One region of the Chitinimonas violaceus genome, then DNA from elsewhere that is predicted to be linked to it. Evidence: predicted binding sites of a transcription regulator. Region 1 holds the regulator's gene; each other region holds the start of a gene.
What was found. Region 1 encodes FNR, which switches genes on or off when oxygen is low (the NO sensors DNR and NnrR bind a similar motif). Its sites were predicted from a motif close to TTGATNNNNATCAA; they were not measured.
Positions count from the first base shown of each region.

Region 2: the regulator FNR is predicted to act here: its motif matches at 5,631-5,644, upstream of ACUHMQ_RS02740 (ribonucleoside triphosphate reductase).
Region 3: the regulator FNR is predicted to act here: its motif matches at 3,280-3,293, upstream of ccoN (cytochrome-c oxidase, cbb3-type subunit I).

Region 1 covers NZ_JBQXDJ010000028.1:42,951-50,811, forward strand. The annotation lists gene ACUHMQ_RS11345 (HDOD domain-containing protein) at 1-588, shown strand, start outside; gene ACUHMQ_RS11350 (phasin family protein) at 793-1,365, shown strand; gene ACUHMQ_RS11355 (hypothetical protein) at 1,478-2,188, opposite strand; gene ACUHMQ_RS11360 (LysR family transcriptional regulator) at 2,179-3,111, opposite strand; gene ACUHMQ_RS11365 (hypothetical protein) at 3,347-3,640, shown strand; gene fnr (fumarate/nitrate reduction transcriptional regulator Fnr) at 3,862-4,605, opposite strand; gene ACUHMQ_RS11375 (sulfite exporter TauE/SafE family protein) at 4,782-5,456, shown strand; gene ACUHMQ_RS11380 (DUF7931 domain-containing protein) at 5,462-5,932, shown strand; gene ACUHMQ_RS11385 (hypothetical protein) at 6,106-6,381, shown strand; gene ACUHMQ_RS11390 (hypothetical protein) at 6,544-6,723, shown strand; gene aroC (chorismate synthase) at 6,846-7,861, opposite strand, start outside.
Region 2 covers NZ_JBQXDJ010000004.1:117,040-124,900, reverse strand. The annotation lists gene ACUHMQ_RS02775 (hypothetical protein) at 48-1,481, shown strand; gene ACUHMQ_RS02770 (cbb3-type cytochrome c oxidase subunit I) at 1,491-2,330, shown strand; gene ACUHMQ_RS02765 (RrF2 family transcriptional regulator) at 2,444-2,893, shown strand; gene ACUHMQ_RS02760 (radical SAM protein) at 2,930-3,385, shown strand; one part of gene ACUHMQ_RS02755 (IS5 family transposase) at 3,382-3,910, opposite strand; one part of gene ACUHMQ_RS02755 (IS5 family transposase) at 3,909-4,171, opposite strand; gene hemN (oxygen-independent coproporphyrinogen III oxidase) at 4,124-5,224, shown strand; gene ACUHMQ_RS02745 (cupin domain-containing protein) at 5,273-5,602, shown strand; gene ACUHMQ_RS02740 (ribonucleoside triphosphate reductase) at 5,731-7,719, shown strand; gene nrdD (anaerobic ribonucleoside-triphosphate reductase) at 7,752-7,861, shown strand, end outside.
Region 3 covers NZ_JBQXDJ010000023.1:16,648-24,508, reverse strand. The annotation lists gene ACUHMQ_RS10050 (M14 family metallopeptidase) at 1-115, opposite strand, end outside; gene ACUHMQ_RS10045 (hypothetical protein) at 112-276, opposite strand; gene ACUHMQ_RS10040 (YchJ family protein) at 329-724, opposite strand; gene ACUHMQ_RS10035 (JmjC domain-containing protein) at 717-1,910, opposite strand; gene ACUHMQ_RS10030 (peroxiredoxin) at 1,921-2,391, shown strand; gene ACUHMQ_RS10025 (FKBP-type peptidyl-prolyl cis-trans isomerase) at 2,419-2,904, shown strand; gene ccoN (cytochrome-c oxidase, cbb3-type subunit I) at 3,461-4,912, shown strand; gene ccoO (cytochrome-c oxidase, cbb3-type subunit II) at 4,926-5,540, shown strand; gene ACUHMQ_RS10010 (cbb3-type cytochrome oxidase subunit 3) at 5,555-5,722, shown strand; gene ccoP (cytochrome-c oxidase, cbb3-type subunit III) at 5,723-6,646, shown strand; gene ccoG (cytochrome c oxidase accessory protein CcoG) at 7,089-7,861, shown strand, end outside.

The sequences.
Region 1 (7,861 bases):
CCCGTCGCATCGCCTACAGATCTACCACCTTTACTTGATGCCATTAAAGCTGATGTCAAAGACAGGCCTTTGGTTATCGACGCCTTGGCGAACTGCATTCAGGAGGTGGCTGAGACCTTGATCGGGGAGTTCAAGCTGAATGATTTGCTGCGCATTATTCTGGAAACCCTCTATCGTAGTTTGGGGGCGCAGCGTGCATTGATTGCCACCCGTAGTGTGCAACGTAATGCGATTGTGGGTCGTTTCGGCTTTGGCGAGGATATCGATCAGTTCCTGCCAAAGTTCAGCCTGCCGCTTGACGATAGTGCGGATGTATTCCGTGTGACGCTGGCAAAGAATGCCGACATGTTGATTGAGGATATTGATAATCCGGGGATACAAAATCGAATTCCAGCTTGGTTCCGGCAGATAGGGCCGGGAAAGACCTTTTTGTTGATGCCGGTTGTGATTGACCGAAAGATCGTTGGGGTGTTTTATGCCGACAATCTCGAGGCGGGCAGTTTGATGTTGGGACCCAAGGAATTGTCCTTATGTAAGACTTTGCGTAATCAAGCGATTTTAGCGATTCGGCAGAAAACACCTGCTTAAATTGCGTCGCCGCAATAGCATTTTTGCTCTACTTTTCAAGTGGCTGTTAAATAACGAAAAATTAGTAATCAATCATTTTGTGCATTGCACAAAATCTGTTGACTCTAATTATGGTACTCCTCATAATGGGTTAATGCTGCGGTGCAAGATTTTTTAATCTGAACGCAGTTGCAACTACCCATGTCAAGCTAGGAGAAGACCATAATGTTTGCTACCACCGATTTCGCCGCACTCGGCCAAGCTCAAGTAGAAAAGTCGATCCGTTTGTCTAACATTGCCCTTGCCGGTGCTGAGCGTTTCTTTGCCCTGCAGCTCGATGTTGCCCGCGATCTGATCGCCGATAACACCACTACCGCCAAGGCATTCTCCGAAGTGAAAGATATGCAGGGCCTGTTTGCGTTGCAGCAGTATATCTCGCAACCTGCTGTAGATAAGGCGCTGGCTGTTGCAAAAAATGTCTATGAAGCCACCAGCAGCACACAAGCTGAGCTGGGCGCATTTGTTGAAGAGCAGGTTGTTGAATTCAATAGAAACTTGGTTTCCAGCCTGGACAAAGCGGTGAAGCAAGCGCCAGCCGGTTCTGAAATCATGGTTTCTGCTGTTAAAACAGCAGTGGCAACCGCGGCTTCCGCCTACGACACTGTTGCCAAAACCGCTAAGAAGGTGACCAGTGACTTTGCCGAGGCAGGCGTTGCTGCTGCAGAGACTTCGGCCAAGGCTGCCGCTGGTGTGGCAAAGAGCGCATCGCGCAAGTCGTCGCCGAATGTTGCTGCGTAAATCTACCTGCTGACCTGCGGGAGTCGGCTGTCGGCGCGATAACGTGCTGAAAAGATTCATGCTTCGGTTGGCGAGCAGATAGCAAAAACCCCACGACTTTGCGTGGGGTTTTTTATTGTCTGCTTGGTTGGGGTGGCTTTGAAAAGTTGCTGTGACTACTAAGCCACGTCAGCACGTGTGCTAAGCGGCGTGCTGGTGAGTCTGTATCACTGACCGGCACCGACATGAAGTCAAAAAGCGGCGGTTGGGCGTGAAACGGTCGGTAGTCTTCATCCTGGCTGTTTTGCAAATAGGCAGCAGCAAGCGTTGTAATCTTGGCTTGTAATTGTTGCTGTCCAACCCAGAGCGGGTGAAATGTGGCGAAGGGGATGGTATGTATCATTGTGGCCAGTCCCAATAAGCCACTACCTACTTCCTGTGCAAGTTGCGACAAGAATTGCGGCGCCAGGTGCCCGCCGGCATGCAGCCATCCTCTGGGCATGGGTGCAAGCGTATCCAGGATATCTTCCGCGCGCTTTAACATCTCGATAGTTCCGCCTGCGGCCAACTGAAAGCCATACTGACTGGCGAATGGACTGTCTTGCCATGCCACGGTAATGGCATTGTCTGGCAGCTGGTCGGGTATGGGGGTAGCTGCATAGATAAGCAGGTCATGGTCTTTGATGGCAGGCAAAGTCGAACCGTTGTAAAGCCATACAGAGGCTTCACGCTTGTCTGGCGGTGGTTTAGTTGCACCAGTGCCATTCCAGACTGAGCTACTCAAACCTGCTCGTTCCAGTCTGGTCTGCACTGTTTCCGGTGCGGCCGTTACAATTAATCGCATATAAGATCATCCCGCTCGGATTGCTCACAGAGCCGCCGTCGTATGGCCTCGTTACTGAGATGTTCGAGAAACCAACGTAATGCATTGCCACGTAATTTGCTGGGCCAGGCGACGTTCAGTTGCGCGACCGGTTTTTCTTCCTCCGCACGTAGTTCTATCAGCTTTCCACTTGCCAGATAAGGGGCGGCGCTGCGCCGAGGCAGGAAGCCAACACCCATACCTGCCAATTGCAGGCGTAATTTATCGCGCTGGCTCGCGACAGTAAGTGTCGCTTGGCCGGTCAATAAACCGGATGTGCGGGGCTGCAAAATACGTGAGCTATCGCCCACGCTAATTGCCCGATGCGCTCTGATTATATGCATGGGTACCGGTTGTGGCTCACGTGCCAACGGATGTTGTGGGGCAACGGCAAGAACAAATTCCACCCAACCTAGGGGTTGGCTACGAAACCCGCCCCCAGGTGGTGCTTCATCCGGTGCGCCGATAGCAAGGTCGGCGCGTCCGGTATACAGCGCATCCCAAACGCCACCGAACCCTTCGTGTAGGAAACGCAACCGTGTTTCACCACCAACGCGGTCGAAGGCTGCAATGGACTCCAGCAATACATCGAAATCGATGAGATCACCAACCGCGATACGCAGTTCGGGCTCCCAACCTGTCGCGACTCGCTTTACCCGTGCTTCAAGGGCAAGCACGGCATCAAGCAGTGGTCGGCCTTCACGCAACAATTCCTGGCCGGCTGGTGTGAGTTTGGCGCGATGCCCACTGCGATCAAAAATCAGTACGTCTAGATCTTGTTCAAGCTTTTGTATGGTGTAGGTAATTGCTGAAGGTACTCGGTGTAGCTCACTGGCAGCACTGGCAAAACTGCCTTTTCGATCAATAGCGTCGAGGACGACCAGGGCATCGAGCGACAAGCGCATTTCAAGGATTCCGAAGTAGTTAGGCTCAGTATTAACAAGCAACTGCCATAGAAGTATGGTCGACTCTGCTCAGTTTGCTGAAATATTCATCGAATCGCCTGAATAGATGCTGCGCCGCAGCATCAGTTTTAGTAATAGGTGATTGATTAATAGGGGTTTTCCTTGGGCGAAGCCGAGAGTAGGATGCTTTCCAGTTCCGGCGCAAGATCGGAATCTGATCATGGAGACCTACCGCATGAAATTGAAGTCTATCCTGGTGCTTTGGCCCTCGTTTCTGGTAGCGGGTATCTTGAATAGTTTGTTCTTCACGCTCTTTGACCCGCTCGAATTGAGTTTTAGCGGTGAGCCTTTATTTGAGAGCCGTGTTGTGGCTTATTCATGTGGTTTTTTTGTATGTTGGTTGTTTGCTGGCCTGTCGAGTGGCCTAACGCTCTTCTTCGAGCGGGATCGTAGCGAGATCAATCGTTATTGCCCTGTCGACTTCAACAAGCCGCATCAAGATGATAGCGAAGCCCATCTGACGCCTTAGAACCTGTGCGATCTGTCGCGAGTAGCTGTCAGCAGGGTGCAGAGCAGCACCTAAGCCCTGATCCTGACTGTATGGAGATTCATAGGCACCAAGCTATTGCCCACTTTTCAAAGCACGGCTTGGACTGTTGACTGTGAGTGGGTTTCTTTGAACAGGTTCTGGGAACTCGAATTTAAACAAAAAAACAAAGGCGACCATCTGGTCGCCTTTGTTTTTGTGGCTTATTGGGCAACATGGCAAGTACCGAGCAGCCCTTTTAGCGCGGTGATGTTCAGCAAGGTGATCTGTTTGCCGTGTACCTTGATCAAGCCATCAGCTTGGAAGCGCGAAAAGGCTCGGCTGACAGTTTCAAGTTTGAGGCCGAGATAACTACCAATTTCCTCCCGCGTCATCCGAAGGTGAAAGCCTTTGGCGGAAAAACCACGGGCTTCAAATCGCTGGGACAGATTGACCAAAAAAGCCGCGAGACGTTCTTCTGCCCGCATATTGCCCAGCAGTAGCAGCATACCTTGGTCCCGTACAATCTCCCGACTCATCAATTTGTAGAAGTGTCGTGTCAGGCTCGGGATTTGGCGCGATAAGCTATCCAGCTGAGTAAAGGGTAGCTCGCAAACTTCACCGTCTTCCAAAGCAATGGCGGTGCACGCATGCTTGCCCCCACCCAATGCATCAAGACCGAGTAATTCCCCGGCCATATGAAAGCCAGTGACTTGTTCCCGGCCATCTTCGGACAGGATGGTAGTTTTGAAGAAACCCGTTCTGACTGCAAACAATGAATGAAAAGATTGGCCTGCGAGGAAAAGGGCTTTTCCACGCTTCACCGGGACACGCTGACGGATAACTTCATCAAGCTGGACAAGCTCGTCAGCAGCGAGTCCGATAGGCAGGCATAGCTCGCGCAAGCTGCACGTAACACAACTGGAACGTAGTTCAACGAGAGGAATGACTTCTGGGATGCCGGACATTAAAAGGTCTCGAACACTGAATTGGGCGTAGGTGCGAAATGCATGTGTTGCTCAAAATTCCTATGCACCAACGTACACTTCAGTTTTTGTGCTGTGTTTTACCCTCGATAGCCCGTTTGCAGCAGACCTTGCGCCGCTTCAAACAAGCCTACGAGGCTTGGAAATAAACTCTACTTATGCTTGGTACATTAGATCTGGTTGGTTTGGCAGCGTGGTTTCTGGCGGGCTTTCTCGGCGGCGTACATTGCCTTGGCATGTGCGGCGGCCTTGTCACTGCATTAGGCTTGAATATATCAGGCCAGCGTGTGTATTTGCTTTTGGCTGTGAATCTGGGCCGCTTGGCTGCCTATATTACAATCGGTGCGCTGCTTGGTGGGATATCGGGAACGTTGGAATTGGCGTCACAAGCCTTATATTTGCAGACAATCCTGTATGTGGTCTCGCAGTTATTGGTTGTGATGCTGGGCCTGTACCTTGCAGGATGGTCGCCTTGGTTGGCTCGGCTGGAGCGGGCTGGCGTGCCGTTATGGCGGCATCTTCAACCCCGTTTAAGTGCTTTATTGCCTTTGCGTAGCATGCCAGCTGCCCTCCTTGCCGGCGCAATATGGGGGTGGCTACCCTGTGGTTTGGTCTATACCGCAGCAACGGCAGCCTTGGCGAGTGGCTCTGCATTGTCAGGCGCAGCTATCCTGGCAGCGTTTGGATTGGGCACATTGCCTAACTTGATGGCGATGGGCTTGGTAGCTAATCAACTGTTGCATTGGCGGCAGAAAGTGTGGCTTAGACAAGTTGTTGGGTTATTGCTCGCGCTTTATGGTGTGTTTGGACTCTTTCGTTATTTCATTGGGTAATGATTATGTCTGCTAATAGTTTTGATTCCCTGCTTGATTATCAGGATCAAATTCAGCAATTGATAAGCAAAGCTGAGCGGAGCCTTTACTGGTTTGATACTGATTTAAGTAGCAGCGGTATTGAGAAACCCGAATTGGCAACATTAATCCGTCAGTTCCTGGCCGGATCGAATCTGGCGCGGGTCAAAATCCTGTTACACGATGATGCATGGTTTTGGCGTAAATGTTCGCATCTGACTGAGTTATTAACTGTATTCGGTCATGCTGTAGAAATACGTCTAAGCAATGAAGTTGATAAAGCACCGGGTGAGCAATTCCTGCTAAGTGAGGCTGGAGTAGTGCGCCGTTTTTTTCCTACCTCCATGCGTGGTGAGGCGAGTGAATCAGGAACGGTGCGAACATTATGCCAACAGCGATTCGATGATTTATGGTCACGGGCCGAGCCACCGAGCGAGGGACGCCGGCTTTCTATTTAACAGGATAGGTTGATGCTGATGTTGCACCGCAATTTGACACTGGTTTTTTCCTTAAAAGCTGCTAGAATTTTGCCGTCGGTCGAATTTGATGCGTCAAAGGTTTCAAAGCCCTCGATCAACGGTCGATTGCTTACAAGTTTTATTTAGAACTCACACTTACTAAGGTTAAAACCATGAACAAGCTCCTCGTTGCTGCGCTGATCGCTTTGGGTCTGGCCGCTTGCGGTCAAAAGGAAGAAGCTCCTGCTGAAGCCGCTGCTCCTGCTGCTGAAGCACCTGCAGCTCCTGCTGCTGACGCTGCCGCCGCTCCTGCTGCTGACGCAGCAGCTGCTCCTGCCGCCCCTGCTGCTGATGCCGCAGCTGCTCCTGCTGCTGAACCTACCGCTCCTGCTGCAGCCCCAGCCGCTGAGCCTGCCGCTCCTGCACCAGCTGAAGCTCCAAAGCCATAATTTGGCGCAGCGAGTAATCGCATATGAAAAGCCGACCCTGGGTCGGCTTTTTCTTTGGTAGTTGCCTTAGTTAGAGTCTGTTCGTGATCTATTGCGCAACCGCGATCAGGGCTTTGTGCTCCTGACAACTGTGCATGACGGACATTGAACAAGGGTTGGAATATGAACAAGTTTGTTGTTGTACTAATTACTTTGGGATTGCTTGCTTGCGGTAAAAGGGAAGAGGTTATTCCGCCGGAAGTGCCTGTGGCGAAAGCGGCTGAAGTGATTGCTGCTCCGGCTACTGATGCTGCCGCAGCCACCACCGCTGCTACAGAGGCGGCCGCTGCTGAGTCTAACTAGGCGTATTGGTTAAACAACCAATACGAATGCAGTCGTGTTAGTGTGGATGAAATTGAAAAAGCCGACCTTGGGGTCGGCTTTTTCATGCTGGACTTGCTGCAAAAGGAATGTCAGGCAGTCCCTTATGATTTGATATGGCCCGGAATACGTGGGGTATTGACTACTACGTCGGCGTTCTGGGCACGGTGACGTAGTGCATGATCGATAAGTACCAGTGCAAGCATCGCCTCTGCAATCGGTGTTGCCCGGATACCAACACAAGGGTCATGCCGGCCGGTTGTTGAGACCTCGACGGGGTTACCTGCTTTGTCGATGGAACTGCGGGGTTGAGGAATGCTGGAAGTAGGTTTCAGCGCTAAGCTGACGCAGATATCCTGCCCGGTCGAAATCCCACCGAGAACCCCCCCAGCGTGGTTGCTGGCAAAACCCTCAGGCGTGAGTTCATCGCCATGCACACTACCGCGTTGCGAGACAGTATCAAAGCCATCGCCGATTTCGACACCTTTCACTGCATTGATGCTCATCATTGCATAGGCGACATCGGCATCCAGACGGTCGTAAACAGGTTCTCCCCAGCCTACAGGCACATTCTCTGCGACAACTTCAATGCGTGCGCCCACAGAATCCCGTTCCCCGCGAATCGTATCCATATAGGCTTCTAACTGATCAATCAGATCATCATTCGGGGCGAAGAACGCATTCTCGCCTACATGACGCCAGTCTTTGAAGGGAATGGAGATTTCGCCCAGCTGGCTCATATAACCACGGATGACGACACCGTATTTTTCTTTCAACCATTTTTTGGCGATGGCGCCGGCTGCCACACGTACTGCCGTCTCGCGGGCGGAACTACGGCCACCACCACGGTAATCACGTACGCCGTATTTATGCCAATACGTATAGTCAGCATGGCCGGGGCGAAAGGTTTCTACGATCTTTCCATAGTCCTGGCTTCGCTGATCTTGGTTACGAATAAGCAGGCCAATGGGCGCTCCCGTTGTTTTACCTTCAAAGACCCCGGAAAGGATCTCAACCGTATCGGGTTCTTTGCGCTGAGTGACGTGGCGACTGGTACCTGGTTTACGACGATCCAGCTCTGCCTGTATATCAGCTTCTGTCAGCGCAAGACCTGGGGGGC
Region 2 (7,861 bases), on a different contig from region 1:
TGCGCAATCCAATCACCCGATCTGCAACGCAACCGAAGGAGACCATCGTGGGAAACTCACACCGACTATGGCGAATTCTCGCCGTTATCTTTCTACTGTCATTCGTCGTACTCGGCTATATCGGCCGGGAAATTTACCTCTCAGCGCCCCCCATCCCCACACGCATCGTCAGCGAGTCTGGCGCGCCGATCTTTAGCGGCGAGCAAATGCAGCGTGGCCAATCGGCATGGCTGGCCGCAGGTGGCCAGCAAGTAGGCTCGGTTTGGGGCCATGGCAGCTATGTGGCGCCGGACTGGTCGGCCGACTGGCTGCATCGTGAAGCAATTGCCCTGCGTGAAGCGCTGGCGCAAGCCGAATATCACCAAGCGTTCTCGGCGCTGAACAACGATCAGCAAGCCGTTATCAGCGCCCGCCTCAAGCAAGAGATGCGTAGCAACCGCTATTCGGCTGACCAGCAAACCCTCACGGTCAGCCCACTACGCGCTACGGTCATTCATGATCTGGCCCAGCACTACATGAGCCTGTATGGCAAAGACCCGGCGCAGGACAAGCTGCGTGAGCAATACGCCATGACCAGCGGCTCTATCGAGAATGCTGACGACCTGCGTGCGCTGCCAGCGTTCTTCTTCTGGAGTGCCTGGTCGGCCGCCACCGACCGTCCCGGCCAAACCGGTCTTTCCTATACCAGCAACTGGCCGCACGAGCCTCTGATCGACAACGTGCCCACCACCAGCAACGGCATGTGGTCGGTAGCCAGCATCATCCTGCTGATTGCCGGTATTGCTGCGATGGTGTGGTTCCACATGGCATCGCATGAAGAAGCCGATCCGACACCCCCAGCGTACGACCCGCTGTTTGAACTGAAGCCGACGGCTTCCATGCGCGCCACGTGCAAGTATTTCTACGTGGTGATCGGGCTGCTGCTAGCCCAGGTGGGCATGGGCATCATCTCGGCGCATTACTCGGTGGAGGGGCAAAGCTTCTTTGGCTTACCGCTGGCCGAAGTACTGCCATTCGTGGTCAGCCGTACCATCCATACCCAACTTGGCGTGTTGTGGGTCGCGACAGCCTGGCTGGCAACCGGCCTGTATATCTCGCCAGCCCTATCCGGGCATGAACCGCCCCTGCAAAAGCTGGGGGTGAACGTGCTGTTCTACGCCCTGCTGCTGATCGTGGTGGGTTCGCTGGCTTGCGGCTGGGTAGGCACGCAACAGAAGCTCGGTACCGACTTCGCGTTCTGGCTGGGTAACCAGGGTCTGGAATACACCAGCATGGGTCGCGTCTGGCAGTACCTGCTGTTTGTTGGTCTGTTGAGCTGGCTGCTGCTGATGGGCCGCGCCCTATGGCCCGCCATCCGCCGCCCTAGCGAAAGCCGTGGTTTGATCGCGATGGTGTTTCTCTCGGCAGCCTGTATCGGCGGTTTCTATGCTAGCTCGCTGATGTGGGGGCAAAAGAGCCATTACGCCATGATCGAATACTAGCGCTGGTGGTTGGTACACCTGTGGGTCGAGGGCTTCTTTGAAGTGTTCGCCACCGCCATCATCGCCCTGATCTTTACCCGGCTGGGCTTGATCCACGCCAAAACGGCCAACTCAGCCATCGTGCTGGAAACCATCGTCTTCCTGTTCGGCGGCATCCTAGGCACCCTGCACCATCTGTACTTCACCGGTACACCCACCTCGGTGATTACCGTGGGGGCCATGTTCTCGGCGCTCGAAGTGGTACCGCTGGCGCTGGTCGGCCTGGAGGGTTATCGCAACCTGCAACGCGCCAATGCAGCGCCTTGGGTAGCCAGCTATCGCTGGCCCATTCTGTGCTTTGTGGCGGTTGGCTTCTGGAATACCGTGGGTGCCGGGCTGTTGGGCTTTGCCATTAACCCACCCATCGCGCTGTACTACCTGCAGGGCTTGAACATGACTGCCGCCCACGGCCACGCCGCGCTGTTTGGCGTATACGGCATGCTGGGGATAGGCTTGTTGCTGTTCTGTCTACGCGGCCTGTCGCCACGGGAGCACTGGCAAGACAAGTTGCTTAAGCCCGCGTTCTGGGCCATGAATATCGGCCTGGGCATGATGGTGTTCTTGTCGTTGCTGCCAGCAGGTATCTATCAAGCCTGGGCCAGCGTCAGCCAAGGTCTGTGGTATGCCCGTTCACCGGAGATCATCCACTCGGCTGTCATGACCGCCCTGGTCTGGTTGCGCGTACCTGGTGACACGGTGTTCTCGGTCGGTGTAGTGCTGCTGGCGCTGTTTGCCTGGCGCCTGCTACGCCGCCCCACCGCAGTGCAAGCCGCAACTGCCAGCGGCAAACTGGCCATGGCCCGGCGTTAATACCCAGTGAGGCGGCAGGGTGCGCTGACTGCGCCCGGCCGCCTTGGGATTGATCCCCACGGGTATAGACTTCGGTAACGCCACCCAAAGAGGCCTACGTTCGAGGCAATTGCATGAGACTCACCAGCTTTAGTGATTACACCCTGCGCGTACTGATGTACCTGGCCGTACATCCGGATGAACTTGTCACCATCCAGCAAATTGCCGAGGCCTACGACATCTCCGCTAACAACCTGATGAAGGTGGTGAACCACCTGGTCAAACAGGGCGATGTGGCTGCCTTGCGTGGCAAGGGCGGCGGTATCCGGCTGGCTCGCCCGGCCCAGCAGATTCGTATCGGCCAGGTGCTACGCAGCGCCGAAGGCGACGGTGCCATCGTGGAATGCTTTTCGCCCAACAACCAATGCCGCATCAGCGCCGATTGCAAATTGGCCGGTGTGCTGCGGCACGCGTTTGAAACCCTCTATGCCACCCTGGATCAAACCACCCTGGCAGATCTGGTCGTCAGCCCGGCACCATTGCTGGCTCAGCTGCATTTTTACCCGGCCGCCAGCGCGCGCTAAGTGCGCAACGCCGGGTATTCCTTAGGACCTATCGCTATGTCGAACACCGCTCCCCACTCCTCCAGCCCAGCCACTGACGATGCATTTTCGGTGCATGGCCTGCAGTTTGATAAAGCCTTGATTGCCCGCATGGCGAGCAATGGCCCGCGCTATACCTCGTATCCAACTGCCGACCGCTTTCATGCCGGCTTCGATGAGACGAGCTACCGCGATCAGGTCGCACGCGCTTTCCCGGCCGGGCAGCAGACACCGCTCTCGCTGTATGTGCATATCCCTTTCTGCAACACCATCTGCTACTACTGCGGCTGCAACAAGATCATCACCAAGAACCGTGGCCATGCCGAGGTCTATCTGGACTATCTGGATAAGGAAATCGCCCTGCAAGCACCGCTGTTTGCCGGCAAGGCACGGGTAGAGCAGCTGCATTTTGGCGGCGGTACGCCAACCTTTCTGTCCGATGCGCAGCTAAGCCGGCTGTTAGAACCTGTCTAAAGTCTTTTGAGCAGTACCGAGAGGAAAGCCAAATGGACGAACTGTAAGCTCGTGTTGAGTTCTCGCTCGCAGTTCTTCCACAACCGTCGGCACTTCTCCAGCCACGCAAAGCTACGCTCCACCACCCAACGTTGTGGCATCACCGCGAACGTGTGCAGCTCGCTACGCTTGGCAATCTGTACCGTCGCGCCAATCAACTCATTGACCGCCTCTGCAAACGGCTTCCCCACATAGCCGCTATCCGCCAAAACGCTGTGTACCTGCTGCAGATTGCCACGCCACTGCATCATTGCCTGCAGTATCCCCTTACGGTCCGTTACTTCAGCCGTGGTAACCGCTATTGCATGCGGTAGACCCTGAGTATCCACCGCAATGTGACGCTTGATACCCGACACTTTCTTGCCGGCGTCGTAACCCTTGTGCCTAGCGTTATCGGTGTTCTTCACGCTCTGCGCGTCGACGATCAAGAACGTCGTATTGGCGCTCCGCCCCAGTTTGATACGGGCCGCGCCAACCTGATTTTTTAAGCGCCTGTTGTAGCAGGCTGGCTCCATCTTCTTGCACCTCGCGCCAGATGGAGAAGTACGCATACACGGTACGCCATTTGGGGAACTCGGCAGGCAGCATGCGCCACTGGCAGCCGGTTTTGAGGAGGTAGAGGACGGCGCAAAACACCTCGTACAAGTCGATTCGGCGAGGGCTGGTCTTTTTGCGGGCGCTTTCGAGCAGTGGGCGGATGTGTTCGAACTGTTCGCGACTGATATCGCTGGGGTAAGGGGTTCTCATCCGGCAAGGATCAAGCATCTCGTTGGATTAGGAAAGACTTTAGACAGGTTCTTAGGCACCCTGCGCAAGCACTTTGAATTTGCCCCTAAAGATGAGGGCGAATACTCGATCGAGATCGACCCGCGTAAGGTTGAGCCCGCCACCATCGCGCTGCTGGGTGAGCTTGGTTTTAACCGCATGAGCCTGGGCGTGCAGGATTTCGACCCGGCGGTGCAACAGGCGGTCAATCGCATCCAGAGCGAGGAAGAGACACTGCGAGTCATCAATGCGGCTCGGGACAACCAGTTCAAATCGGTGTCCATCGACCTGATCTACGGTCTGCCCCTGCAAACACTACCGGGTTTTGGCGCAACGCTGGACAAGGTCATCGCCTCGCGGCCGGATCGGCTATCAATCTACAACTACGCCCACCTGCCACACCTGTTTAAAACCCAGCGGCAGATCAACGAAGCTGACCTGCCCAGCCAGGACACCAAGCTGGAGCTACTCAGCCTGGCCATCGCCAAATTAGCCGATGCCGGCTATGTGTATATCGGCATGGATCACTTTGCCCTGCCCGATGACGAGCTGGCGCGCGCCCAGCGTAGCGGCACCCTGCACCGCAACTTCCAGGGCTATTCAACCCACGACGATATCGACCTGCTGGCGCTGGGGGTTTCCGGCATCGGCAAGATAGGTCCCAGCTACAACCAGAATGTCCGCGGCACTGATGACTACTATGCGCAACTGGACGCCGGGCGGCTGCCCTTGTTCCGCGGCATCAGTCTGGGCCGCGACGACGAGTTGCGCCGTCATCTTATTCAACAGCTGATGTGTGAATTCCGCATCGAGCTGGCCGACTTTGCCGCGCAATGGCAAATCCATTTCAGGGATTACTTCCAGGCCGAAATGTCCAAGCTACAAGCGCTGATCGATGACGGGCTGATCAACATGGACGCAAATCAGTTGCAGGTCTTGCCCCGAGGCCGTTTGCTGGTACGCAATGTTGCGATGGTGTTTGATCGCTACCTGCAGACCGGTCAGCCGCTGGTGCGCTATTCAAAAACCATCTGAGCAAGTAAAGCAACACCACGGCCGGGTGGCACGACCAGGAGTCCGTACATGGCCCAAACCCACGCAAAATCTGGCGATCTGGTCTGGATATCCGCCCCGCTCGCCAACACGCCGGCCTCCAATGAAGTACTGGTGCGTGATGCGCATATCGAGATTTTCCGCCTGAGCCTGCCTGCCGGCGCGCAGATGCAATCGCACAAGGCGGCAGGTGCTATGAGCGTGCAATGCCTGAGCGGCGAAGTGCGCTTCAGCTGCCACGACCAGACCCATCAGCTCACCGCCGGTGCACTGGTTTATCTGCAAGATGCCGAGCCCCATGCATTGGTATGCGTGCAGGATGCGGTACTGCTGATCACCCTGTTTCTACATCGGTGCTGAACTCCTTTCCCACGCTTTTTTCGCAAACTTGACCTCGGTCAAACCTTTACAAACCACCGCCCACCACCCGCCCTAAAACACTATATCTAGTGCTAGTCTTCACCAATAAATACTAGATGGAGTGTTTTATGCATCCGCAGCAAGTATTGAAGCGTGACGGCACACTGGCCGCCTTCGACCCAAGCAAAATCCAGCAAGCCCTGGCTGCCGCTGGCCGCGCCACCGGCGAATTCGACCCCATTGTCGCCGGCCTGCTGACCGAGCGTATGCTGGCCAGCCTGGCCGACCAACCCTGCCCTGGCATCGAGACCATCCAGAACCGGGCCGAGGAAATCCTGGTCGCCGCCGGTTGCTGGCGCACCGCCCGCGCCTACATTGTCTACCGCGAGCAGCACGCCCGCCTGCGCGATCTCAAACACACCCTGGTGGATGTGGAAAGCGCGATGGAGGAGTACCTGGACCAACGCGACTGGCGGGTCAACGCCAATGCCAATCAGGGTTACAGCCTGGGCGGGTTGATCCTGAACGTGGCGGGCAAGGTCACCGCCAATTACTGGCTCAGCCATGTACTCAGCCCCGAAGCCGGCCGGGCCCACCGCGAGGGCGATATCCATATCCACGATCTGGACATGCTCAGCGGCTACTGCGCTGGCTGGTCGCTACGCCAACTGCTCACCGAGGGCTTTAACGGCGTACCCGGCAAGGTGGAAGCGACACCGCCCAAGCACATGTCGGCCGCCATCGGCCAGATCGTCAACTTCCTTGGTACCCTGCAGAACGAATGGGCCGGCGCCCAGGCGTTCAGCTCTTTCGATACCTATATGGCGCCCTTTATCCGCCACGATGGCATGAGCTATCGCGAGGTGAAACAGGCCATGCAGGAGCTGATCTACAACCTGAACGTGCCCAGCCGCTGGGGTACCCAGACGCCGTTCACCAACCTGACCTTCGACTGGACTTGCCCCGCCGACCTGGCCGAGCAGATTCCCTATATCGGTGGTGAGGAGATGCCGTTCAGCTACGGCGAGTTGCAGGTCGAGATGGACCTGATCAACCGGGCCTATATCGAGGTGATGATGGCCGGCGACGCCAAGGGCCGCGCTTTCACCTTCCCGATCCCCACCTACAACATCACGCCGGACTTTGACTGGAATCACCCGAACACCGAGCTGCTGTTCGAAATGACCGCAAAGTATGGATTACCGTACTTCCAGAACTTCCTCAATTCCGACCTGGAGCCGCAGATGGTGCGGTCGATGTGCTGCCGGCTGCAGCTGGATTTACGAGAATTGCTGAAGCGCGGCAATGGCCTGTTCGGCTCGGCCGAGCAAACCGGCTCGGTCGGGGTAGTCACCGTCAACTGTGCCCGGCTGGGCTATCTGCATCGGGATGACGAGGCCGGCCTGCTGGCGGCGCTGGACCGGTTGCTGGACCTGGGCCGCGACGTGCTGGAAGTGAAGCGCAAGGTGGTGCAGCGCTATATCGACCAGGGTCTATACCCTTACACCAAGCGCTATCTGGGCACCCTGCGCAATCATTTCAGCACCCTGGGCGTGAACGGCATCAACGAAATGGTGCGCAACCTCAGCCGGGACACCTACGACATCACCGCGCCGGAAGGCCATGCCATGGCAGTGCGGCTGCTAGACCATGTGCGGGCACGGATGACCGAGTTCCAGGAAAGTACCGGCCACCTGTACAACCTGGAAGCCACACCAGCCGAGGGCACCACCTACCGCTTTGCCCGCGAAGACAACAAGCGCTGGCCTGACATCCTGCAGGCTGGCAGCGCCGAGCAACCGTACTACACCAACTCCAGCCAGCTACCGGTCGGCTACACCGACGACCCGTTCGAGGCGCTGACCCTGCAGGCAGAACTGCAGGGCAAGTACACCGGCGGCACCGTGCTGCATCTGTATATGAACGAAGCCATCAGCAGCAGCGAGGCCTGCAAGCAGCTGGTACGCCGCGCGCTGAGCAATTTCCGCCTGCCCTATATCACCGTCACACCCACCTTCTCGATCTGCCCCAAGCACGGCTACCTGAGCGGGCACCACCCCTACTGCCCCAAGTGTGATGCCGAGCTGCTGGCCCGTGAACCGGCTTGCTGCAATTAACCCACCACCTACTCCAACCAGGAAACCACACCATGATCGCAGCCGTCGTCACCCCCGTCCCCACCACCGCTCGCCAGCTTGATAACGCTCAGCGCACCCGCTGCGAAGTCTGGACCCGCGTCATGGGCTACCACCGCCCGGT
Region 3 (7,861 bases), on a different contig from region 1:
CGAATTCACTCGCATTGTCAGGCTTGATTCGCAATTGGATGTCACGATGATCAACCAAACTGACCACCTCGATAGAACCAGAATCAAACTGGGTGCTAATCGTTAGCTTACTCATAGGGTTTCCTTTTCAACCAATGCAGCGCAGGGCTCGCCTGCCGAAAACGGGTTGCCGAAAGATCGACGATATTTCACAAAACCACGCTTGCGGTCGCCTTGATAGGCATTCTGTTCAAAAAAGCGATGGGCATCCTCGCGCTCAGTACTGCTGAGCAACATGATCTTGCTGCAGCTGTGCTCAAGGCAGATGGCATCTACCGCTGCTAGCAGTTCACTCCTCGACGTCCCCGTCGAAGTAATACCAGCGATTACCCTGCCGGACGAAATTACTCTTTTCCGTCATCTTGGCTGCCTTGCCACCAATCTTATATTTGGCGACAAACTCAACCGTACCCTCCAGACCATCCACGCCAAGCTCCGTCCCAACAATGGTAAGGCCAACCCACTTCACATCGTCGTTAAGGTCTAACTCGGCCGGCCGGGTATCCGGGTGCCAGCTGTACAAGAGGTAATCCGCCTTCTTCAGCACGTAAGCGGCATAACGCGAACGCATCAGCGCCTCTGGCGTCGGTGCGTGGATTTTTTCCATGTGGTACATAAAACAGCAGTCTTTATAGGACTTGCCACTGCCGCAGGGGCAGTCAGAAGGGAAGGCGTACTTAGCCAAGATGCAGGTATCCGTATTGGTAACAGGGGTAAAGCGCAGCAATGAGCGTAGCAGGATAAACGGCGGGTGGCAGTCGACGTTGGTTAGCTAACTGTCGTAAATGTTCAATTGCATCCAGCCCTGCGTCCAGCGTTTCGCCGTTGATGTAAAAGCGTGCGTCGTCAAAAAGCAGTACGGTTTTCATGTCCAACTGAACGCCTTGCTTGGCCAACTTGCGGGCAAAGGCGGGCTCGCTGTCCTCTTCGTCCGGCGAGTCGTAGAACACGTGGGCTTTGGGTTCGGAAAAATAATGTCCAATGAATTCACGCACCTCAGCCTCATTCCAGCGTATGCCATCCAGCATGGCTTTAATGCGTACTACAAAATCGTAGGGCACCCGTGCTGGATCAATGGGCTTTTGCAGATTAGGGTCGGCATATAAGCCATCAAGTTCGATCCGATCCCGCAGGAAATCCAGGAATGCCCCGCCCATCTCCTGCGCGCTCGGCGCACGAAAACCGATAGACCACGTTTGCCCTGCCTCCAACGCTACGCCTTCGTGCGCGTATTTGGGCGGCAGATAGAGCATGTCGCCATGTTCCAGCACCCATTCCTGCTCGGCTTCAAAGCGCTTCAATATCTTGAGCGGCGCATCTTCCGCCAAATCCAGGTCAGTTTGCGCGGAAATACGCCAACGCTTTTTGCCGCCAACCTGGAGCAAAAAGACGTCATAACTGTCAAAGTGAGGACCAACGCCGCCACCGGCTGGCGCATAGCTGATCATCAAATCATCGAGGCGCACATGGGGAATGAAGTCGAATCGGTACAGTAACTCGGTTGCAAACGGAACATGATGGTTGACGTTCTGGACCAACACAGTCCAATCCGTGGGCAGCAAGCGTTTGAAGCGATTCGGCCGAAAAGGTCCGGATTCACAAGACCATTTACCCTGTTTGTTCTCAATCAAGCGGGACTCGACATCATCCTGCGTTGCAAGCGCGATCAGATCGGCGAGTTCAGGTTGCCAGTCGAACTGGCTCACGGCCTGGCGAATCAAGAGGGGCTTCTTTTGCCAGTAATCGGACAGAAATTGCTCGGCTGTCAGATTCCCGAGTAGCGATTTGGGCATCTGGGCTATATAGGGGAAAAGTAAGGTGGCCCCGATTATCGCATCCCAGGCCAGACCATGCAGCAGGGGGAAATTCACCGAGGTACATATGCTGACACCAGGCCAAGCTGCACCCGACTTCGAGCTACCCGACGCCGCAATGGATATGGTCAGATTGTCTGACTATCGCAATAAACAGCAAGTCGTACTGTATTTCTATCATCGTGATGACGCACCAGGGTGCACAGTGGAGGCCCTGGAGTTCACTGATCTGGCCGAACACTTTGCGAAGTCCGGCACCGTGGTGCTCGGTGTCAGCCTGGATGACCCATTCTGCCATGAGGTTTTTCGCGACAGGCACGGCCTCTTGGTGCGGCTTTTATCCGATAGCGAATCAGAAGTTTCAAAGAGCTACCACACACTTCGGCAGTTGGAACGCAATGGCGTGGTAAAATTCGGCACCATCCGCTCGACATTCATCGTCGATCGCTCAGGCACGCTGCGCCACGCGCTGTATAACGTTGCTCCGCGCGGGCATGCGGCGGATGTCCTCAAACTCATTCAGCAACTTGATGCCTGACTGGCATCACCCCAAGGAAATCCGCCCATGGAAATCGCGAAGAACTCGGTAGTCGCCCTGCAATATGAAATGTTTGATGCCGAAGGCACCTCGCTGGACAAAACCCAGCCAGACGAGCCGATGGTTTACCTGCATGGCGGCTACGACGGCATTTTCCCTGTGGTGGAAGAAGCCCTTCATGGCAAGAAAGTCGGCGAGAAAATCGACGTGACCATGGAGCCCGACGATGCTTTTGGCGAATACGACGCTGAATTGGTGCGTATTGAATCCCAGGACGTTTTCCCGGCAGAACTGGAAGTCGGCATGATGTTTGAAGCCGATGACCCTGAAAGCGGTGACGTGATGCTGTTCACCGTAACCGAGATCGCCGACGGCAAAGTCGTGGTCGATGGCAACCATCCGCTGGCCGGTAAGCGCATCCGTTTTGTCGCTACGATTGCAGAAGTCCGGGCTGCTTCCAAGGAAGAACTGGACCACGGCCACGTCCACGGCCCACATGGTCATCATCACTAAATCTAAGTAGCGACCCCGAAAAAAACGGCGAACCCAGGTTCGCCGTTTTTTGTTTTTGTTTTCTGCTCAGCCGCGGACTATAGCTAGCAGAGATGCCGACGAAATGCCTTTCGATACAATTGCTTGGCTGAGTCAGCAGACAAGCCGGCCATACCCGTAATTAAGAAATTGTCCTTAAAAAATGAGAACCGTTCTTGATGAGTAGCCTCCAGCAAGCTGAATTGCCCTCTACATGGACCTTTGGGAGTAAATGCTCGATTGCCCGCCGCCCTAGCTGACGGTAAGATTTGCGGTTTCGCAGCAAAGATTTAAGTACTGATATGCAGGTACTTTCTCGGCCTCGTCCCGTACTTATTCAGTGCGCCGCTGACGCGGTTGATATAAGTCAAGGCCGACATCCGGTGTCTGCGGTAGGCTGAACGAGCCCCCTGGTACCTACGCTGCAGCAACCACCAACAAATCCGGTTCTGCTACGGTCGCGCCCCCTGTTTACCTCAGGCTGCGTACGGTATCGCAATACGGCCTGTTTGTTTTATACGCGTTTTCGGAGACTTCCATGCAAGCCAATTCGGCGCTTGAACCCCATCACGGGGTGGAAACCTTCAATTACCAAGTGGTGCGGCAGTTCAGCATCATGACGGTAGTCTGGGGGATTGTGGGTATGCTGGCCGGCGTAGTCATCGCCGCTCAGATGGCTTGGCCAGAACTGAATTACGGTCCTTATTTCCATTTCGGCCGCTTACGTCCACTACATACCAATGCGGTCATCTTCGCCTTTGGCGGCAGCGCATTGTTCGCCACCAGCTACTACGTCGTGCAACGCACCTGTGGCGTACGCCTGATTTCCGACAAACTCGCAGCCTTTACGTTCTGGGGTTGGCAACTCGTTATCGTCCTCGCCGCGATCACTTTACCGCTGGGTTATACCCAGGGTAAGGAATACGCAGAACTGGAATGGCCTATCGATGTGCTGATCACGATAGTCTGGGTTACCTACGCCTATGTGTTCTTCGGCACCATTGCCAAACGTACCCAAAAACACATCTATGTGGCTAACTGGTTCTACGGTGCTTTCATCCTGGCGGTGGCGTTGCTGCATATCGTCAACAGCATGGCCGTACCCGTCAGCATGTGGAAGTCCTACTCGGCTTACGCCGGCGCTGTGGATGCCATGGTGCAATGGTGGTATGGCCATAACGCGGTGGGCTTCTTTCTGACCGCCGCCTTCCTCGGGATGATGTACTACTTCATCCCCAAGCAAGCGGGCCGTCCTGTTTATTCCTATCGCCTGTCGGTGGTGCATTTCTGGGCGCTCGTCTTTACCTATATGTGGGCGGGACCACACCATCTGCACTACACCGCGCTGCCTGACTGGACGCAAAGCGTGGGTATGGTCTTCTCCCTGATTCTGTTGGCGCCAAGCTGGGGCGGCATGATCAACGGCATCATGACCCTGTCCGGCGCGTGGCATAAGCTGCGTACCGACCCGATCCTGAAGTTCCTGATTACTGCACTGTCTTTCTACGGCATGTCGACCTTTGAAGGCCCGATGATGTCGATCAAGACCGTCAATGCACTGAGCCACTACACCGACTGGACCATTGGCCACGTGCACTCTGGCGCCCTCGGTTGGGTTGCCATGATCTCGATTGGTTCCATCTACTACCTGATCCCACGCCTGTGGGGCCGTGACAAGATGTACTCCATTCCCTTGATCGAAGCACATTTCTGGATGGCAACGCTGGGCGTGGTGCTCTATATCGCCGCGATGTGGATCTCGGGTGTGACCCAAGGCTTGATGTGGCGTGCCACCAATGCGGATGGCACGTTGACCTACGCGTTTATTGACTCAGTCAAGGCCAGCTACCCCTACTACTACATCCGCGTACTGGGTGGAGCATTATTCCTTAGTGGTATGTTCGTGATGGCCTACAACGTGGCCCGCACCGTCATGCAGGGGAAGTCGGTGGATGCGCCGATTCCTGCTCTGCAACACGCCCACGCTTAAGCCGAGAGACGTCATGAACAGAATTCAAAGATTGATCGAAGAGCATGTCGGCTACCTGATCGTATTCACGATACTGATTATCAGCGTGGCCATGATGGTGGAAATCCTGCCATTGATGTACTCCAAGTCCACCACGCAGCCCACGCCAGGCGTAAAGCCATATGACGCACTGCAACTGGCAGGTCGGGACGTTTACCTGCGCGAAGGTTGCTACAACTGCCATTCGCAGATGATCCGCCCCTTCCGTGCCGAAACCGAACGCTATGGCCATTATTCGGTTGCTGGCGAGTCCGTCTATGACCATCCGTTCCAGTGGGGTTCCAAGCGTACCGGTCCCGACCTGGCGCGTGTCGGCGGCCGTTACTCGGATGAATGGCATGTGGTGCATCTGACCAATCCACGCGATGTTGTGCCCGAATCGAACATGCCCGCTTTCCCATGGTTGGCATCCGGCAAGGTTGACCCAACCAAAGTACAAGCCAGCATGACGGCACTGCGTAAGGTTGGCGTGCCCTACACCGATGCTGAAATTGCTGAAGCACCAAAGCTTGTGGACGGCAAGACGGAAATGGATGCGGTTGTCGCCTACTTGCAGGGCCTGGGCCTTGCTTTGAAGGGCATACGCTAAGCGGGAGCTTTGCCATGGATATCAATCTGTTTCGGGAAGTACTCACTGTGGCTGGATTGGCTTGTTTCGTTGCCATCGCCCTATGGGCCTATGGCAAACCAGCCAGTCAGCGGTTTGACGAAGCCGCCATGCAGCCGATCAATGACGACGACCTGCCCCATGAGCAGGCCGGGAGTAAGTAAATGAGCGATTTTATTAGCCAATTTTGGAGCTACTGGGTCACCGGCATCGTTGTGCTGTCGCTGATCTGGCTGACCTATCTGCTCAGATCGCAGAGCGTGGTCAAGCTACCCAAAGGGCAACAGGCCGATGTAACCGGCCACAAGTGGGACGAAGATCTGGAGGAGTACAACAATCCCCTGCCCATGTGGTGGATGGGACTCTTCTACATCACCATCGTCACCGCAGTGGTGTATCTGGTTCTATATCCCGGTCTGGGCAGCTTCCCGGGTGTGTTGAAGTGGACAAAGATCAGTCAGTACGAGCAGGAGTCGGCTGCGAAGGAAGCGGCTATCAAACCCCTGTACGATAAGTACCTGAAAGTCGATATCGTTGCGCTGTCCAAGGATGAGGAAGCACACAAGTCCGGCCAGAGCCTGTTTCTGACCTACTGCATGCAGTGCCATGGTTCCGATGCACGCGGTGCGAAAGGCTTCCCGAACCTCACCGACAACGACTGGCTTTATGGCGGCACGCCCGAAAAAATCGTGGAAACCATAAACAATGGTCGTTCGGGCCAAATGCCGGCCTTTGGCGCGGCCTTTGGTGAAGAAAAGGTCAAGGACGTCGCCAACTACGTGCTCAAGCTCGCCAGCCGGAATTACGACGCGGTACGTGCAGGCCGTGGTGAAACAACTTTCGCCCAGGTTTGCGTGGCCTGCCATCAGGCCGATGGCAAGGGCAGCCAATTGATCGGCGCGCCTAACCTTACCGACAAGATCTGGCTGTATGGCGGCAGTGAACGCGCCATCATCGAAACCATCACCAATGGCCGCAAGAACCGCATGCCTGCTTGGAAAGATGCTTTAGGTGACGGCAAAGTGCATCTGCTAGCTGCCTATGTTTATGGCTTGTCGCACCACGAACAAGCAGCACAAAACAAATAGACCCATTGCCGCCATGTCGTTACCCACGACATGGCGGCCTCTAGTGCGACAGCAAGTCGCAGGCCGGATGCGGCGTTGTCCGGTACGCTCTTAAGTGTAACTAACACGTAGACGGCTTCCCAAAGCCCAGTGGCTTTTGAAAACCGTTTCCGGACCGTTGAGCCTGTTCATGGCTATTCATGAGCAGTCGTCAGCAGAACAAGAAGCAAAAGCCGGAAATTTTCTATAGGAGGCGAAGAACTTCTTGGCGCGAAGCGCCTTGGAACTTGTTCTTCAAGATCTGTTACGAGCAGCTGTCAGCAGGGTGCGGAGTAGTGCGTAAGCCCTGATCACCGCTGCACAGCAAGATCGAGAACCAGTTCTTAACAGTTCGACGTCCCCCTTGTGGGGGCTTTCGAGCAGCACATGAACCCGATCATGGTTGCCAAAGGTCACAGAACCTATGTCCCAACAATCCTTCAAAAACATTCCCATCAAGGTGCTACCGGCACAACCGGCTGAAGACGCTGTTGAATACGAAGATCGCGTCCTCTATGCCAAAGCCAAGAAAGTCTACCCACGCTGGATTACCGGCCGCTTCACCCAATGGCGCTGGTTTTGGCTGGTCGCCACCCAGGTGTTCTTCTATGGCATGCCTTGGCTTAATTGGGGCGATCGGCAGATGCTGCTGTTCGATCTGGTCGATCGTAAGTTCTATATCTTCAACCTCATCTTCCTGCCGCAGGACTTCATCTACCTGACAGCGCTGCTGTTGATGAGCGCATTCGGCCTCTTCGTCTGGACCTCGATCGGGGGGCGGCTCTGGTGCGGTTATTCCTGTCCACAAACGGTCTACACCGAAATCTTCTTATGGGTCGAGAAGTGGGTCGAAGGCGACCGTATGGCCCGGATGAAGCTCGACAATGGCCCGATGAATGCGCGTCGCCTCAGACTCAAATACACCAAGCACGCCATCTGGCTTGTGATTGCAGCCTGGACTGGGTTCACCTTTGTCGGTTATTTCTCGCCTATTCGCGAGTTGACCTCCTCGGTACTCAACTTGAGCACCGGCCCCTGGGAAACCTTCTGGATCCTGTTCTACGGATTCGCCACCTACGGCAATGCCGGCTGGATGCGTGAGCAGGTCTGCAAATACATGTGCCCCTATGCGCGTTTCCAGAGCGCAATGTTCGATTCCGATACCTTGATCATCAGCTACGACACAGGACGTGGCGA